DNA from 2 places in the Pantoea sp. SGAir0180 genome. Region 2 is predicted to be linked to the other one. Evidence: predicted binding sites of a transcription regulator. Region 2 holds the regulator's gene; the other holds the start of a gene.
The links. Region 2 encodes LexA, which represses DNA repair genes until DNA is damaged. Its sites were predicted from a motif close to TNCTGTATGTACATACAGNA; they were not measured.

Region 1: a site for LexA is predicted at 3,325-3,344, ahead of C1N58_RS21560 (YebG family protein). Genes of this name have one in related genera too.

Annotation. Positions count from the first base shown of each region.
Region 1 covers NZ_CP028072.1:190,050-199,024, reverse strand. The annotation lists gene C1N58_RS21575 (H-NS family histone-like protein) at 1-119, opposite strand, end outside; gene C1N58_RS21570 (non-canonical purine NTP pyrophosphatase) at 1,895-2,455, shown strand; gene C1N58_RS21565 (SIR2 family protein) at 2,452-3,246, shown strand; gene C1N58_RS21560 (YebG family protein) at 3,360-3,674, shown strand; gene C1N58_RS21555 (cupin domain-containing protein) at 4,024-4,362, opposite strand; gene C1N58_RS21550 (methyl-accepting chemotaxis protein) at 4,519-6,450, shown strand; gene C1N58_RS21545 (Glu/Leu/Phe/Val family dehydrogenase) at 6,507-7,781, opposite strand; gene C1N58_RS21540 (LysR family transcriptional regulator) at 8,277-8,975, opposite strand, start outside.
Region 2 covers NZ_CP028071.1:3,499,408-3,508,382, forward strand. The annotation lists gene zur (zinc uptake transcriptional repressor Zur) at 84-605, shown strand; gene C1N58_RS16455 (CsbD family protein) at 677-889, opposite strand; gene dinF (MATE family efflux transporter DinF) at 1,061-2,383, opposite strand; gene lexA (transcriptional repressor LexA) at 2,493-3,107, opposite strand; gene C1N58_RS16470 (diacylglycerol kinase) at 3,214-3,582, opposite strand; gene plsB (glycerol-3-phosphate 1-O-acyltransferase PlsB) at 3,711-6,137, shown strand; gene ubiA (4-hydroxybenzoate octaprenyltransferase) at 6,239-7,105, opposite strand; gene ubiC (chorismate lyase) at 7,135-7,647, opposite strand; gene psiE (phosphate-starvation-inducible protein PsiE) at 7,731-8,141, opposite strand; gene C1N58_RS16495 (alkaline phosphatase family protein) at 8,716-8,975, shown strand, end outside.

The DNA.
Region 1 (8,975 bases), on a different contig from region 2:
CGGCGTTCAGCGACAACGACAGAAAGCTTTTCGAGCATTTCATTTAACACATCAAGCTCAATTTCCCGGGCTTGTGCGCGTAGAATACGAAGGTTATTTAATGCTTTGAGCGCATCCATTGGTTAATCCTTAAATTACAGCGAATATTTAAACAGGGTCATTCTACGAAAAATAATCAAGGAAAGAAATATCTCTTCTGTCTGAAATGTACAAATTTGTTACCGCTTAGGATTATTACGGCATTTTAAACGCATTAAACATACATAAAATTTAAATGCCAGACGCATTGTCAGCGCCTTTTTCGTTGAGGTCCAGGTGATAAACGGTAGCATATTACGGTGACGTATTGAAAATAACGCCCATTTATTTACTTAAAAAAGCAATAAAAATCAGTATGTAATGTATTTCCTCCTTACCAGTTACAGGGATATTACGGCATAATAAAGTCGCTTCATTCCAGCGCAGGTAAATGATAACGTCAGGTTAATAATTCCCCATGATAAATTGTCCTTATCTTCATTCTGCCCCAAAATGGTTGTGTCTTAATCGCCGGATAATGCGTTAACCGTCTTGTTCATTCCTGTTCACGGGATTAGTTTTTGTGAAGCCAGACGATTACTGAAGTCTGCAACTTTTCTTACAGGACAAATCCTTCTTTTAACACGGTTAGTCAGCGCAATATAGATTGCTATGATGGATAACATTGTGGGTACGCGCGCCTGTCTGCCTTAAGGTTTAATCACACATTTCGTGCTGTAAAGCAGAGCTATAAGCGGAGCGTTGACAACTGACGGCAAGAATAAAAACGGGTAGCTAATATCATCCTGATGGCCTCTCTCCGTCACTGTACTTAAAGCCAGTCGGGAGGTTATCGTCGCTATAAGAATTTATCCGATCTACAACATTTATATGGCCGCGGACGTGATGCCATTTGCTCATGAAAACACAACGTATTGCTGCCATTAGATTCTTGCACTTTTCGCTAAGGCAGATATTGTCATCTTTTCCGCTATGGGATGCTTTTCATTCCACGTCTGAAAAGTGAGTCGCTCTGTCTGACAGAATAACGTGCAGGGGGTTTCTGGAACCATTCAAAACCGCTTTTCACAAAAACATGCGTAGTGCGGCGTCTTTATCATTTTCCTCAGGATGAATTTTGAAATGCCGGAAGGGTGAACAGTCGGTGTGAAGGGCGGCACTGGTCTGCACATGCCGTACATTAGCAATAAAAGATATAAACGTTCATCGCTGCCGTTTGCAAAACCGCTTTGCCACCGATAAATACACAGGTCCTTGTCAGGGCGTCACGTCCCACTTTCTTCCCGATTCTTTTATACAGTCTCGCCAGAGCACTCTCTGCCAGTGAAAGACAGGTTCAGCCCCTGACGAGTGATGCGGCTTTGACGAACGGAACAGAGAGCGCAGGATAAACGGCTTATGCTATGCGTAATATTTTCGATTCATCTGTCAGGCACTGGATGGAAAATAAAACGTTAGTGACTTGATACTGTCAGTACTATGATGACGCCTGCATCAGTCTGGCTGGCGAACAGAGCCCCTGAAAGAACTTCGCGGCCGGTTTCTCTGTGGCTTACGGTATTTCCGCGCTTTGGAAAGGTGCAAAAACGCAGACGATGCGCAAAAGATTGTGTGTCTTTAAATAGCCAATGCAGCGGGTGCTTATTAAACGGAGCGGTGTTTTACATCATGCCTTATTCGGACTTATTCACGTCCTGCGTTGTTCTGTTTTATCCGCTCTACTCTGTAACCCCGCGTTTTGCGCAAATGTTCACGCCAGAAAGGCGCGAATTTGCGCTACACTCACCAGCGATAACCTCTTGTTCTGTCTCAATGATAAATTTGACTGAGGCAGCGTAATCAACGTGGAAGAAGCATGAAAATCAGATTCCTTTCGGCCAATGAGCAAAAACTGGCGGAGGTCCGCGGAATACTGGAACCTGTGGGCGTGGACGTCGTACCCATCGCGCGTCGCATTGAAGAAATTCAAACGGAAAATGAACTGGATTTAGTGCGAGATAAACTGACGAAGGCCTTCTCTATTATCGGACGTCCGCTTTTTGTTGAGCACACCGGGCTGTATCTGGATGGCCTGAATGGTTTGCCTGCGGGGCTGACGCGTATTTTCTGGAATCGCCTCGGTGCCGATCGCTTTGCATCGCTGGTACAGGGCCTCGACAGTCAGGGTGTAACCGCCAAAACCGTACTGGGTTATTGCGACGGACGCAAAATGTACCAGTTTTTCGGCGAATTGCGCGGCACTATTGCACCTGAACCTGCCGGTCCCCATGGATTCCAGTGGGACTGTATCTTTATTCCCGAAGGATACGATCAAACCTTCGCTGAGATGGGCGAGAAGAAAAACGAAATTTCCAACCGTCGCATTGCGCTGGATCGTTTTGCTGCCTTTTTAAAAACTGCACGAGGCGTGGCATGAAACCTGAGCTCAAACGCGCATACGATTCCGGCAAGCTCATTCTGTTTGCCGGAGCCGGTCTTTCCCGTAATCTCGGCCTGCCTGAATGGCATGAGCTTATCGCTCATCTGGCTAATGAACTGGGGTACGATCCGAAAATTTTTAATACTTACGGTACGCACCTCTCTCTGGCTGAGTACTACAAGCAGAAAAAAGGTTCGTTAGGACCGTTACGAAGCTGGATGGATCGCGAATGGCACCGGCCTGATATTGATGTCCGCAGCTCTGAAATTCATACCATGATCACTCAGGGCAACTTTTCACGCATCTATACCACGAATTACGATCGGTGGCTGGAAGCCGCGCATGAGGCCCATGGCGTGCCTTATTCAAAAGTGGCGAATGCAGCCGATCTGGTTTCACTCACCGAAGATAAACGTCATATCATCAAACTTCATGGCGACTTTGATGACGATACTTCTATCGTACTGGATGAAAGCAGCTACTTTGAACGCCTCTATTTTGATTCGCCGTTAGATATCAAGCTGACCCATGATGTCATGGGCAATTCGGTTTTGTTTGTTGGCTACAGCATCAGTGATTTTAATATTCGTCTGCTCTTCTATCGGCTGACAAAAATGTGGGGGCGCACAGGCCTGGCAACCGCCCGACCCAAATCTTACCTTTTTACCAATCGCAATAACCCGGTGGCAAAAGAAGTATTGGGGCAATGGGGAATCGAAATGATCGTGTCGGAAGAGGACGATCCCCGTAAAGCGCTGGCTGAGTTTATGGAAGAATTACTGGCCTGATGCACACCGAATGGCGTAAGCAGGGCAGGTTTAACCGTTGTGTCTTTTCTTCACTGGAAAACGTCGCCGACTGTGTTATACTGTATAAATAAACAGTATGTGAGGGCAATAAAATGGCTGTCGAAACCAAATTTGTAGTAGTCAGAAAGGGTGAAGAGAAGATGACATTTGCCAATAAGAAAGAGGCCGATGCCTACGACAAAATGCTGGATATGGCAGAGGCGTTCACCGACTGGTTACTGGCACACCAGGCCGATATGGACGAATCGCAGGCTGAAACCTTAGGGTTGTTGCTGGCAGAGCAAAAAGACGCGGTACAGCATATTCTTCGCACCAGCAAATTACCTGGCACGGCGCAAAATGTGTCAGAAACAGCTGACGCGACTGTGCAAAGTGAGAAAAAAGTCCGCGCCGTTAAAGCGGCCTGATGGTTCATTCCTGGCAGTTCATTACCTGTGAACTGCCTGCCTGTTATCCCGCACAACGCTCTCCCCATAACGCTTCGCGCGCACTGACTGGTTTACGCCGTGCTTGCCTGCATTACGATCAGCCAGTCAAATGTGTGATGGCAAAAGCGTAGTGATGGAGATATCTGGCAAGCCAGCCAAAACAAAGCGCAGAGCTGTGAAGCCAGCCAGTATGATTCCACATGAATAAGTCCGGTTTTAATCCCGCCAAAAAAGAGGGCACAAACTGACATATTTTTTCCGCCCGTTTATTGTTTCAGGTCAAAATCATCGCGATAAGTTACCAAAATTTCACTTTCCCGCCCGGTGTTCAGACGACATCATGACGATCGCCACGCGTTGTGGGATGAGAAATGACTAAAAAAGTGACGCTGTTATCGCTGATATTGCGAGCCTGATGTTTTGCGCCGGGGGGAATTTCAATTCCCTGTTGCGTCTGTAGATGATGCACCACACCTTCCACCTCAAGGCTGAGCTGGCCTTCCAGCACAAAAAAGAACTGCCGCGATCGCACATGATAATGCCGTATTTCATGTGTTGCAGGCGGCATCTGCTCATAAATAATGCTCAGATCGTGTCTTTTAAGCAGATGCCAACCCTCACACTGCTCACCCCAGAAATAATGTTCTGCGTTCTCTTTCGAAATCATGCGCTTTCCCCCTGATGATGAACGTTGTGATTAAGGTCTGACTTGAGTCATGAGAATTAAAGTTCGTTTATTGAGCGCCGATAGATCCTTAAGGAACATAAAAGCGTCTGTCTGGCAGGGAAGTCAATTAAGCCGATCGATTTCAGGGGAATCCGCATGACTTCTCAACCCGCAAAAAAAACACTGACCACCCGCACCCAGATGCTGCTTGCCGGTGGCCTGACTATTACGCTTGGTTTTACCGTCACTATTGGCGTCCTGAGCTGGCAATCGGCAAAAGAGCAAAAAAACTTAGCGGAAAATTATCTTCAACAGATTGCACAAAGTCGCGGCCTGCAGATTCAGCAAGAGCTGAATTACGCGCGCGATATGGCACACAGCCTTGGCCAAAGCCTGATTGCCTTACCAAAAGCGGGCGTTAATGACCGGAAAATTGCCGACAAAATTATGGAGTATTCCCTCAGGGCCAACCCTGACTATCTCTCTATGTCCGTGATTTTTGAACCTGACGCGTTTGACGGTCGCGATGCGGAGTTTGTTGGTCAGAAAGGACAGCCACCTCAGGGCCGCTATGCCTGGTTTGTTGACCGCGATCAGTCCGGCAACTATGCCATGCATCCGCTGCTCTCCTATTTGACGCCTGGCCAGGGGGATTATTATCTTGTCCCTCAACAGTCGCGTAAAGATACCCTGATAGAGCCCTACAGCTACCCGTACAACGGCGTGCCAACCTTACTGACCTCGGTTGCCTCACCCATTATCGATCAAGGCAAGCTCATGGCGGTGGTCACATCGGATATTTCGCTTGCGTCATTACAGCAAAAAGTGAACCAGATAAAACCCTGGCAGGATACGGGTTATGCGCTGTTGCTTTCGAACAGTGGCAAAGTGGTATCTTCACCTGTTAAAAATGACGCCGGTAAGGAATGGAAAGGCGACAAAGACAATTTTACCCGTCAGATCGTCGAACATGATGATCCGGTGTTGGGTGAAAGAGCCATGTACACCTGGTATCCGGTGGTGATAGGCAACAGCGATAAGCCCTGGTATGTGGGAATTGTCGCCCCTGTCAGCCAGGTCATGGCCGCCGCAAACCGCCAGCTCTATTGGGCTATCGGTTTAATGCTTGTGAGCATCCTGCTGGTAGGTGCCGTACTGGGGTTATTATTTAATCGCAAAGTAATGCGCCCGCTTGGTGGCGAACCTGCAGAAGCAGCCCGCATCGCGCTGGCCGTTGCGGAAGGCAAACTCAGCAATGATATTAAGGTCGCGCACGGTGACAACGCCAGCCTGTTTTACGCCCTGCACACCATGCAGAGCCAGTTGCAATCCATTGTGGGCCAGATTAAAGATGCCAGCGCGTCTGTCAGAGAGGGGGCCAGTGAGATAGCCAGCGGCAACCTGGATTTAGCCTCGCGCACCGAACAACAAGCGGCAGCACTGGAAGAGACAGCAGCCAGCATGGAACAAATCAGCGCCACGGTTCGCCTGAACGCGGATAACGCCCAGCAGGCTACGCACCTGACCGGAAATGCGACCACTATTGCCAGCCGGGGTGAAAACCTGGTGGGCCAGGTGGTACAGACCATGTCGCAAATCGATGACAGCTCAAAGAAAATTGGCGATATCACCACCATGATCAACAGCATTGCCTTCCAGACCAATATCCTGGCGCTCAACGCAGCCGTCGAGGCGGCCAGGGCGGGCGAGCAGGGGCGCGGATTTGCGGTAGTGGCCTCTGAGGTCAGAAACCTGGCGCAACGCAGTGCCGGTGCGGTCAAAGACATTGCCGCGCTTATTGAGGAGTCCAGTGCCCGGGTACAAAGCGGCGTCACGCTGGTCAATGAGGCAGGCAAAACGATGCATGAAATGACCCAGGCTGTCTCCTCTGTACAAAGTATCATCAACGAAATCGTTGCCGCGTCAGATGAACAGGCGCGAGGAATTAGTCAGGTGACGATTGCGGTAAATGAAATGGACGGAACAACGCAGCAAAACGCGGCTTTGGTGCAACAAATGTCGGCGGCAGCCAGTTCGCTTGAAGATCAGGCGCAACAGCTGGCCCAGACGGTGCAGCAATTCCGTTAAGCGAAAGCCGCTGAATAAAAACAACCCGCGCACATCGCGGGTTGTTTTTTACTGGCTTAGCCCGGATAGATACCGCGATCTTTACGGGCCATCAGAATACGCTCACAGGCAACGATATAGGCAGCGGTGCGCAGAGAGCAGTCTTTCTCTTTGGCTTTTTCCCAAACGTGGATCATGGCTTCAGTCATGATTTTATCAGACCGTTTATTAATCTCGTCTTCACTCCAGAAGAAACTGGCCATATCCTGCACCCATTCGAAGTAACTGACCGTCACACCGCCGGCGTTACAGATAACGTCTGGGACCACAATCACGCCACGGTTTGCCAGCACATCGTCAGCATCGGGATAGGTAGGACCGTTGGCACCTTCAAGTACCAGTTTACAGCTCAGGGTCTCAGCGCGTTCACGGGTAATCTGACCTTCAAGGGCTGCCGGAATGAGAATATCCATTTCCGTGTGCCAGAAGGCCTCTTTATCAATGCTTTGTGCGCCTTTGAAGCCAGCAATCTGTTTATTTTCGGCCTGCCATTGCGTCAGTGCATCCATATCAATACCGTCGGCATTGAATAGGGTAGCGGTATGATCCTGAATCACCACGACGCGTGCGCCAGCCTGGCTGAACAGACGTGCCGCTTCACTGCCAACGTTACCGAAACCCTGAACGGCGACGCGCGCACCTTCAATCTCAATACCGGCACGGCGCGCCACTTCGCGACCTGTAACAAAAACGCCGCGACCGGTGGCTTTTTCGCGACCCAGCGATCCACCCAGGTGAATAGGTTTACCTGTCACGACGCCCGTCACGGTGGTGCCCAGATTCATGGAGTAGGTATCCATCATCCAGGCCATAACTTTACCGTTGGTACCGACATCGGGTGCCGGAATGTCTTTTTGTGGACCGATGATGATACCAATTTCGCTGGTATAGCGGCGGGTTAAACGCTCAAGCTCACCTTCAGACAATTTGAAGGGATCTACACGAATCCCGCCTTTAGCACCACCATAAGGCAGGTTCACAGCGGCACATTTGATGGTCATCCAGGCGGAGAGTGCCATGACTTCATTCAGGTCAACATCCGGATGATAGCGGATTCCGCCTTTGCCGGGGCCGCGTGACAGATTATGTTGAACACGGTAACCCTCAAAATGACGAATCGTACCGTCATCCATTTGCAAAGGAATATCAACGATTAAGGCACGTTTAGGATGACGTAACGTATCGATCCAGCGAGAGAGATCGCCCAAATAAGGGGCAACGCGATCGATTTGTTGAAGGTAGGTAGACCAGGCGGATGTACTACTGTCAGACGCGTAAGATAACTTATCCATACAAAACCTTTCTTATCGACGTTATTTATTGTGTTGAGCCGTGGAAACAACACGCTTTCAGCGCATATATAATTTATCACTGCCAGAAAAAATATGATGTCGGCCCGGCACGCATTATCGCTATGCTATTTCGATTAACGCTGAATAAGAGTGAATAATAGTGCAGATAAACCGGGTAAAATCCCCGCGCTGGTTGCATAAGAAATGCATAAAAGGTGCATAAACTAAAAAATCAGCCATTTATCAGTTCTTTGAGAAGGTTCAAAAAGTTAATTAAATGTTAGAAATGGCATTGACTTTTTTGCACCAATGTGGTGCATTAATTCAGCTAATGTGAATGAAAATTTCATTTATGTGAAAACACAAAGGCAACATGAAATAGCCCCGGTGACGCATCAGGGGAATATATTCGCAGCGCTTATTTCCCCTTTTCATACTGCATCTTTTATTTTTCCCGCTTCGTTTCTGCCACCGAAAGGAGTGAACGGTGAGTGTTTAACGCGCAGGAATGAGTGCTAATAAATGGTTCACGGCCTTGGACGCATTATTACGCCGCCAGGCAAAAGCGACATCCGTAAAGAGCGTATTCTCTGCAATGTCACGAAAGCAAATGTGGGGATTCTGTACGCAAATCATGGATTCAGGGATCAGCGCAATCCCGCAGCCCGCGCTGACCATCCCCAGCGAAGAGCTGATTTGCGGGGCCTGCTGGAAAGAGGAAGACGAAAAACCTGCCCGTAAACAGGCACTGACAATGAGTTCATACAAACTGGGCGAAACTTCACGTGGAAAAATAATCAACGTTTCGTCTGCCAACTCACTTAGCGCAATGGCCGTTTTATGTTTCAGATGATGGTCGGCAGGCAGTGCCAACACCATCCGCTCGGTCGAAATAACCCGCAAATTAAATGACCGACTGCTTTCACAGGGTAAACGAATAAACGCCGCGTCCAGTAGTCCTTCCTGAAGATCCTGTATCAGTAAAGACATGTTTTCTTCGCGGGTCATTAATTCCAGTGCAGGATAGCGGGCTTTAAAGTGCCGAATGATTTCGAACACACGAGGATTAAACGCCACCGAACTCGCAAAACCTAATGACATTTTTCCGCTCATCCCACGGGCAACGCCTCTGGCTTTCTCCAGGGCATAATCGGCCAGCTGAACAATTTCAATCGCGTCTGTAAGAAAAGTCTT
Region 2 (8,975 bases):
GGGAGGAGGTGCAGACAGGCAAGGTGCATCGTACATATCATTAATGTGATAAGATAACATCACCTGTCAAACGGAGAAATTCCATGTCAACCATGACGCCAGAGCAAATCATGACCCAGGCTGAGAAACTGTGTTTACAGCGCGGTGTTCGCCTGACGACCCAGCGTGCAGAGGTCCTGCGGTTGATGGCCGGACAGCCAGGATCGATCAGTGCTTATGACCTGCTTGATCAGTTGCGTGTCAGTGAGCCCCAGGCCAAGCCTCCTACCGTCTACCGTGCGCTGGATTTTCTTCTTGAGCAGGGTTTTATCCACCGCGTCGAGTCCAATAACAGCTATGTGATGTGCCACCATTTCGACGCACCCGCCCATACATCGGTGATGCTGGTCTGCGATCGCTGTGCACTGGTCACGGAAAAGCAGGCGCAGGGCGCAGAAAAAATCATCGCATCACTGGCGCAAGAGGCAAGCTTTGTCCTGCGGCATAGCGTGATAGAGGCGCACGGGTTATGTGAAAACTGTGCGGAAGTTGAAGCCTGTGAACAGCATGAACATTGTGATCATGACCATCAGGCTGACGGGAAGAAACGCAGTAAACGAAGTTAATTGCACATCCTTGTGCGGTCTGGCCGGCATGAGCGTACCGGCCCGGGTAGGAGCATCCCTGAATAACGTGATTACCAGCGGTAATCCTTGTTGTGACCTTCCCAGTCCGTTACTTCTTTCTCCGCCTGATCTTTCGCGTAGCCGTAACGTTCCTGAATTTTGCCGACCAGCTGATCGCGTTTACCTTCAATGACTTGCATGTCATCATCGGTCAGCTTGCCCCATTTTTCTTTCATTTTTCCTTTGAACTGTTTCCAGTTACCACTCGCTTCGTCTTTATTCATTGCAGACCTCCACGTCATCCTTCGATTTCGTTTTATTTTGCCATCAGGCAAAATTACGATATAAAGCGCTGTTTAATAGCGCCATTCAAAGATAATTGTAGTAGCTAATTTCAGTTTTGCCGGAAAAAATGAAAATTTTATGTATCCTGCGTCATATTTCAGGCAAGTTGCTCAGGCGCTAAACCAGGTGCCATTGCGCCAGTGCCTGCGCCAGACCAGCCAAAGTGACAGGCCGCGAAGCGCCAGAAAAACGGCTATCGCCAGCCATAAGCCGTGATTACCGATAAAAGGCACGGTTAACAGCGTCAGGAAATAGCCCAGTGCGGCAATCGCCATACTGTTGCGCATTTCTCTTCCGCGCGTCGCACCAATAAACATGCCATCCAGCAGATAGCACCAGACGCCAACCAGCGGCATGACAACCTGCCACGGCAGAAAGCGGTCAGCCGCCTGTTGAAGTGCGGGAATCGATGTCAGGAGAGCCACGATCTGATAGCCACAAACAGCATAGACCACGGAGAAAAACAGCGCGACTGACAGTGCCTGACGGCAGGCAGCAATCCATACCAGTTGCAACCGGCTGCCGTCTTTTGCGCCGTGTGTCTCACCAGCAAAAGCTTCGACGGCGTAAGCAAAGCCATCCAGCGCATAGGCGGTAAACGTCATGAACATCAGCAGGATGGCATTTACCGCCACCACATCAGGTCCGATATGCGTTCCCAGCACGGTCAGAGAGGCAAAGCAAAGCTGTAACAGTAAGGTACGCAGCAGGATGTCGCGATTCAGGCGAAGCAGGCGGTGGATATCGCCACGCCAGCTATGGACCAGACTGTGCAGCGTGATGCCGCGCAGCGCCAGCACGCGCCAGACCATAAGTGCCCCAACCAGCAACGTCGCATACTCCGCGATAGCCGTCGCGGCTGCAGCCCCGGCGACGCCCCAGTGCAGCACCAGCACCAGCCAGAGGTCCAGCAGAATATTGATAACGTTGCCCACCACCAGCAGGATGACCGGCGCTCTGGCATACTGTACGCCCAGCAGCCAGCCCAGAATCACCAGGTTAGCCAGCATGGCGGGCGCACTGAGCCAGCGAATATGGATAAACAGCGCAGCCTGCTCAAGCACAGCGGCCTCTCCGCCGATAAAGCGGGTTGCTAATGCCGTGACAGGATGACGCAGGGCAATAAACAGGCTGCCGGCCAGTAAGGCAATGATCAGGGGCTGTGCCAATGCGCGCGCCAGCGCCGTTTTGTCGCCCGCGCCAAACGCCTGAGCCGTCAGGCCTGTCGTGCTCATACGCAGAAAAAGCAGCAGCATGAAGATAAAACTGGTAACGGTCGTCCCGACCGCAACGCCGCCCAGATAAACCGGGCTGTCGAGATGGCCAATAACGGCTGTATCGACTAAACCGAGCAGAGGAACGGTGATATTTGACAGGATCATGGGCAGCGCCAGCCGCCACAGTTTTTTATCAGTAGCTGTCAGGAAGCGCATGTAACGTCCGTGCAATGCGCCGCTGGTGTTGCAGATGAACCCACAGCGGCAAAACAGGGGCAGACTGGGTAACGTCAAGGTTGACGTAAAGAGCCAACCTTAAGAAGAGTTATAACCACTCACCGTTACGTACGATGCCAACCGCCAGACCTTCAACCGTCAGCGACTGCGCACGCGTATCGACAATGATAGGCTCAAAATCCGTATTTTCAGGTAACAGATGCACCACTGATCCCTGCTTTTTCCAGCGCTTCACGGTGACTTCGTCATCAATGCGCGCTACCACCACCTGACCATTACGCACTTCCTGCGTTTTATGCACGGCCAGCAAATCACCATCCATGATGCCAATGTCTTTCATTGACATGCCGCTAACGCGCAGCAGGAAATCGGCAGAGGGCTTGAACATGTCTGGATCCACTTTGTAGTGGGTTTCGATATGTTCCTGGGCCAGCAACGGCTCACCCGCCGCAACGCGCCCAATGAGTGGCAGGCCATCTGAAGGTTCTTCTTCCATTAACAAACGGATACCGCGGGACGCACCAGAGACGATTTCAATCACGCCTTTACGCGACAGCGCTTTCAGATGCTCTTCTGCCGCGTTAGGTGAGCGGAAGCCCAGTTGCGCAGCAATTTCTGCACGCGTAGGCGGCATGCCCGTTTGATTAATGTGGTCGCGAATCAAGTCGTAGACCTGTTGCTGCCTGCTGGTTAATGCTTTCATCCCGCCCCCTGGTTGTTTATACAGTCGCTGTGAGTATATACAGGTATTGGTGAAATGGAAACCAAAAGTCAGGCCAAAATCAGTAATTTGACGGGAGATGGAATGCTTATCGCAAATGCGACCAAAGTAGCGTTCCCCAAACGAACAGGGCCAGTACTATTGCCAGCAAAACAGCGGCCGATCCCATATCTTTGGCACGGCCGGCAAGAGGATGTCGTTCCTGCCCTGTGCGGTCCACCACTGCTTCGATGGCGCTGTTCAGAACTTCAACAATCATCACCAGCATGACCGCGCCAATCATCAGGATGCGCGAAATAGTATCGACATCCAGCCAGCAGGCCAGGATAATTGCCGCCAGTGAAATTACGGCTTCCTGGCGGAAGGCAGCTTCATGCTGCCAGGCGGCGCGAAGACCTTGCCATGAGTAGCCAGCCGCTTTCACAATCCGGGTAATGCCGGTGACATTATTTGTCATGATAAAGGAACTCTTTTCAAAGGATTGACGTCAATACCGGGCAGCGCACAATTGTCGCTGTCACAGATTTTTGCTGCGCGTTCTGATATGCTTGCGCCGCTTTGCTAACAAGAGGCTTCATGTTGTCTATGTCAGGTTGGCGTAAAATTTTTTATAAATTGCTGAACTTACCCCTTTCATTTCTGGTAAAGAGTAAGGCCATTCCGGCTGATCCCGTCTCCGAACATGGGCTGGATCCTACCCGGCCTATTATGTATGTCCTGCCTTATGATTCAAAGGCCGATCTCCTGACTTTACGCGCGCAGTGCATCCGGCACGATCTGCCTGATCCGCTTATTCCGCTGGAGATAGACGGCGCCCTGTTGCCGCGTCATGTCTTTATTAATGACGGTCCGCGTGTGTTCCCCTATTTCGTGCCCAGCCTTGAATCGGTCAAAATCTTCCACGAGTATCTTGATCTGCACCGCAGCAACCCTGAACTTGATGTTCAGATGTTACCGGTTTCAGTCATGTTTGGCCGTGCGCCGGGTCGGGAAGTCCAGGGCGACGATCATCCGCCTCATTTGCGGCTCCTTAACGGCATTCAAAAATTCTTTGCCGTTCTCTGGCATGGCCGCGACAGTTTTGTGCGTTTTTCGCCCACGGTCTCCCTGCGTCGTATGGCGACCGAACACGGTACCGACAAGTCGATTGCGCAGAAGCTGGCTCGCGTAGCGCGCATCCACTTTGCCCGTCAGCGCCTGGCCGCGGTGGGACCGCGTCTGCCGGCTCGCCAGGATTTATTCAATCGCCTGTTGCAGTCGAAAGCGATTGAAAAAGCCGTGGAAGACGAGGCGCGTAGCAAGAAAATCTCCCATGAGAAAGCGCAGCAAAACGCCATTGAAATGATGGAAGAAATTGCGGCCAACTTTTCCTACGAAGCGATTCGTATCACCGACCGCGTGATGGGTTGGCTCTGGAGCCGACTCTATCAGGGGATCAACGTTAACGGCGGTGAGCGGGTACGTCAGCTGGCGCAGGACGGCCATGAAATTGTTTATGTGCCTTGCCACCGCAGCCATATGGACTACCTGCTACTGTCTTATGTGCTGTATCACCAGGGCCTGGTTCCGCCGCATATTGCCGCAGGGATTAACCTGAACTTCTGGCCTGCCGGGCCGATTTTCCGTCGTCTGGGTGCCTTCTTTATTCGTCGTACCTTTAAAGGCAACAAGCTCTATTCAACCGTGTTCCGTGAATACCTTGGCGAGCTCTTTACCCGCGGCTATTCCGTCGAGTATTTCGTGGAAGGTGGACGCTCACGTACCGGCCGACTGCTGGATCCGAAAACCGGCACCCTCTCTATGACGCTGCAGGCCATGCTGCGCGGCGGCACGCGACCTATTACGTTAGTGCCCATTTACATCGGTTATGAACATGTAATGGAAGTGGGTACTTACGCTAAAGAGCTACGCGGTGCGGCAAAAGAGAAAGAAGGCTTTATGCAGATGGTGCGCGGCCTGCGTAAGCTGCGCAACCTGGGCCAGGGTTATGTGAACTTTGGTGAGCCGTTGCCGCTGATCAACTATCTGAACAAGCGCGTACCGGAATGGCGTGAGTCTATCGATCCCATTGAAGCGCAACGTCCGGGCTGGTTAACGCCAACGGCCAATGATATCGCCGCCACCATCATGGTACGTATTAATGAAGCCGGGGCCGCGAACGCCATGAACCTGTGCGTAACGGCACTGCTCGCTTCACGCCAGCGTTCACTGACCCGTGAACAGCTGATTGAGCAGCTGGAATGCTATACCCAGTTATTACGTAATGTGCCCTACTCGCCGGATGCCACTTTGCCTGACATGTCTGCGGAAGCGTTGCTGGATCACGCGCTGAGTATGAACAAGTTTGAGAGTGAGAAGGACAGCATTGGCGACATCATTATTCTGCCGCGCGAGCAGGCGGTGCTGATGACCTATTACCGGAATAACATCCACCATATGTTGGTGATGCCCTCTCTGATTGCGACCATCATCCAGCAGCACCGTAACCTGAGCGAAGCCGAACTGCTGCGCCAGGTCAGCCTGATTTACCCCATGCTGAAGAGCGAGCTGTTCCTGCGCTGGGGCAACGACCAGCTGCCGCAGCTGCTGGCTGACTTATGCCAGGAGCTGGCGCGCCAGGGACTGATTACCGTTGAGGCAGGTCTGCTGTCGTTCAACACGGCACGTTACCGTACGCTGCAGTTGCTGGCTGCCGGTGTACGTGAAACGCTGCAACGTTACGCCATCACCTTCTCGATTCTCAGCGCCAAGCCCACCATCAACCGCGGCACGCTGGAAAAAGAGAGCCGCACGCTGGCCCAGCGCCTGAGCGTACTGCATGGCATCAATGCGCCTGAGTTTTTCGATAAAGCGGTGTTCTCTACACTGGTACTGACCCTGCGCGATGAAGGCTATATCAGCGACAGTGGCGATGCGGATGTGGCGCAGACGCTGGCGACCTGGCACATTCTGGCAGAACTGGTCACCAGCGATGTCCGTATGACCATCGAGAGCGCCGTTGCACACAGCTAACGTGCTGGCATGACAAAAAAGGCGACCTGACTGGTCGCCTTTTTTATTGCTTACTGAACCTCACACTGTGCATCGCACTGGCGCTACGTTCGGTGCCTGCCCTATAACAGGTTTAAGAACGGCGGAGTATTCATTAACACGCCGAGAAACAGCACCAGCCCTACATAATTGTTATTCAGAAACGCCTGGAAACAGGCCTGACGCGCGCGCTTTGCGATCAGTTTTTGCTGATAAACAAATAAACCGCCCGCCAGTAACAGCGTCCAGTAAAACGCCCCATTCAGATGCAGCCGTGTCCCTACCAGCGCCATCAGCCCCAGCGTCGCCAGTTGCAGCAGGCCGATAATCAATTTGTCGTACTGGCCAAACAGAATGGCTGTGGACTTCACGCCAATCTTCAGGTCGTCCTCGCGATCCACCATGGCATATTGCGTATCGTAGGCCACCGTCCAGCAAATGTTGGCGAGAAAGACCAGCCAGCAAACCAGAGGTAAGGACTCACTAACCGCGGCCCAGGCCATGGGAATTGCCCAGCCAAATGCGGCGCCAAGGACTACCTGCGGCAAATGCGTATAGCGCTTCATAAAAGGATAAACCCAGGCAAGCGCCAGCCCGACAACAGAAAGCATAATCGTCATCAGGTTCATGCTCAGTACCAGGCCAAACGCGATCAGCCCCAGTACCACAAACAGCATTTTAGCCTCTTTCGCCGTGACAGCACCGCTGGCCAGTGGCCGGAGCTTTGTGCGTTCCACATGGCCGTCGACTTTACGGTCAGCATAATCGTTGATCACACAGCCAGCTGCACGCATGACAAATACGCCCGCGACAAACACGATCAGTACCGGTAACGGCGGCATCGCCCTGTTAGCCAGCCACAGCGCCCACAACGTCGGCCACAGCAGCAGCAGTGTGCCAATAGGTTTATCAATTCGCATGAGGCGGCTGTAAGCCTGCCATTTGGTCATTTGTTGTCTGTTTTGCACAGGTCAAATCCTTAACCCTGGTAACGGTAAACCGGCGACGCCGGTAAAAATAATTCGGTTAGTAGCAGGGGCTTCCCCGATAAACGCAGGCGCGACCGACGTCCCCACAGCGATTCAACGTTACCGGGCTCGATAAAATCGCGGGTCAGGGTTGAAGAGGAGAACAGGTAACGTCCCAGCGGTCGCGTTCCGAGCTGCTGCAACATTGCTTCGGGACCGTTCAGGGTGCTTTCAGGCACCAGCGTGCGTCCCGCCAGCCAGGGTTGTTCGTCGCCATACAGGATCACTTCACGCAGCCAGAAGCGCTGATCAGCGGGTAACAGCGCACCTTCGTCACCTAATTCGTCAGCGTGGATAAACCCTTCACGAACGGGCTCCACCCTGACCTTCTGGCAATGCTGTTCGAAGCGCCTGGTCATAGAGTCCTCCTCCATCAGCCAGTCACGAAGTGATGGCGACAGAGCAGCACCGTCCAGCGCCAGCCAGTTGAGTGAACGTAATAAACGGAGCGGGTCTTGCGTCATGACACTTTCCCCCAAAAATTTTCAGGCAGGTAGTTTAGCGCAGAGCGATTCACGGCACACCCGTCCGTCATGCAAACGCGAGGTTATTCGCGCTTAAGCCGGTTACTGTTTGCCAGCCACAGGGTGATAACCAGCAGCAGAATAGCAGCCGAGTAGCACAGCGTATCAAAGGGATTTTTGTGGTCGACGATAATCAGCCTGATGATAGCCGTGATGCCGATATAGACGAAATAGCGTAACGGGAAATGGTAACCCGACTGGAAGTACTTCACGATGAGGGCAATAAACTCAAAGTAAAGGAAGTAAATCACGATGCCTTCAATCAGAAGATAGGAGGACGCCTGCTCGCCCGTGCTGAACAGGACGTTGGCTAAATGGACCGTCTCTTTGCCCAGGAAGACCATTAAAATGAACGCCAGAATCAGTAATCCTGCATTCAGCACCCATTGCATCAGGCGCGCTATCTTTTGTGCTATCGGGTTTTTATCACTCATTTCACGCCTCGAAAATAAAGGGATGTTTTCTGGCATTATCATGCTTTAGTGTGACGTAAATCACAATATAGCCGTCAGGCTTACTTAACAGCGTCTTTCAAATCACCAGACTGCGCGATGGAATGCCAGCCCCGGCATCCTGGGTTATACCGCCGGGACCGTACGAACCTGTCTTTTGATGAAAGCCAACCGGACAGACCGATCATATCGGCTGGCAGACCCACTCCGTCGTGCCGTCCTGTCATACGGTTTTCACATCCGACATTTACATTGGCTCGGTTTTTCAACCCCGGCAGTCAGTTAGCGCCCGCTTCCATACCCGACTCAATGGATAAGCGTCCTGAGGCGGCACGTTGCGTTGGCCTCCGCGCAGCCAACAGCGGCGTTCATGCCCGGCCAGGCTTAATCTGTTCCGCATTAACAGTTACGGGATTACGTCAGGTTAGTGTGCACTTACTCAAATATTAAGATGCGGCCGGACGGCGTTGCGCTGGCGGCGTTAAAACAGCCCGACGTCAGAGACGCAGACAAAGGCCCCCTGTGGCGTGAAGACGCCGCAGCAAGAGAGGACAACATGAAAACAATTCTGGTGATTCTGGACGGCCTGAGCCATCACGTTGCCCATCATGCGATGGGTTATCTGCACGCAGAATGTGCGCAAGGTAAAGGGCATTATTATCATCTCACCTGTGCACTGCCTTCTCTGTCGCGTCCGCTGTATGAATGCATTCTGACCGGTGTTGCGCCTGTGCAAAGTGGAATCATCCACAACGGGGTAAACCGCCTGAGTCACGAACAGAGCGTATTTCACTATGCGCGTGATGCGGGCCTGAC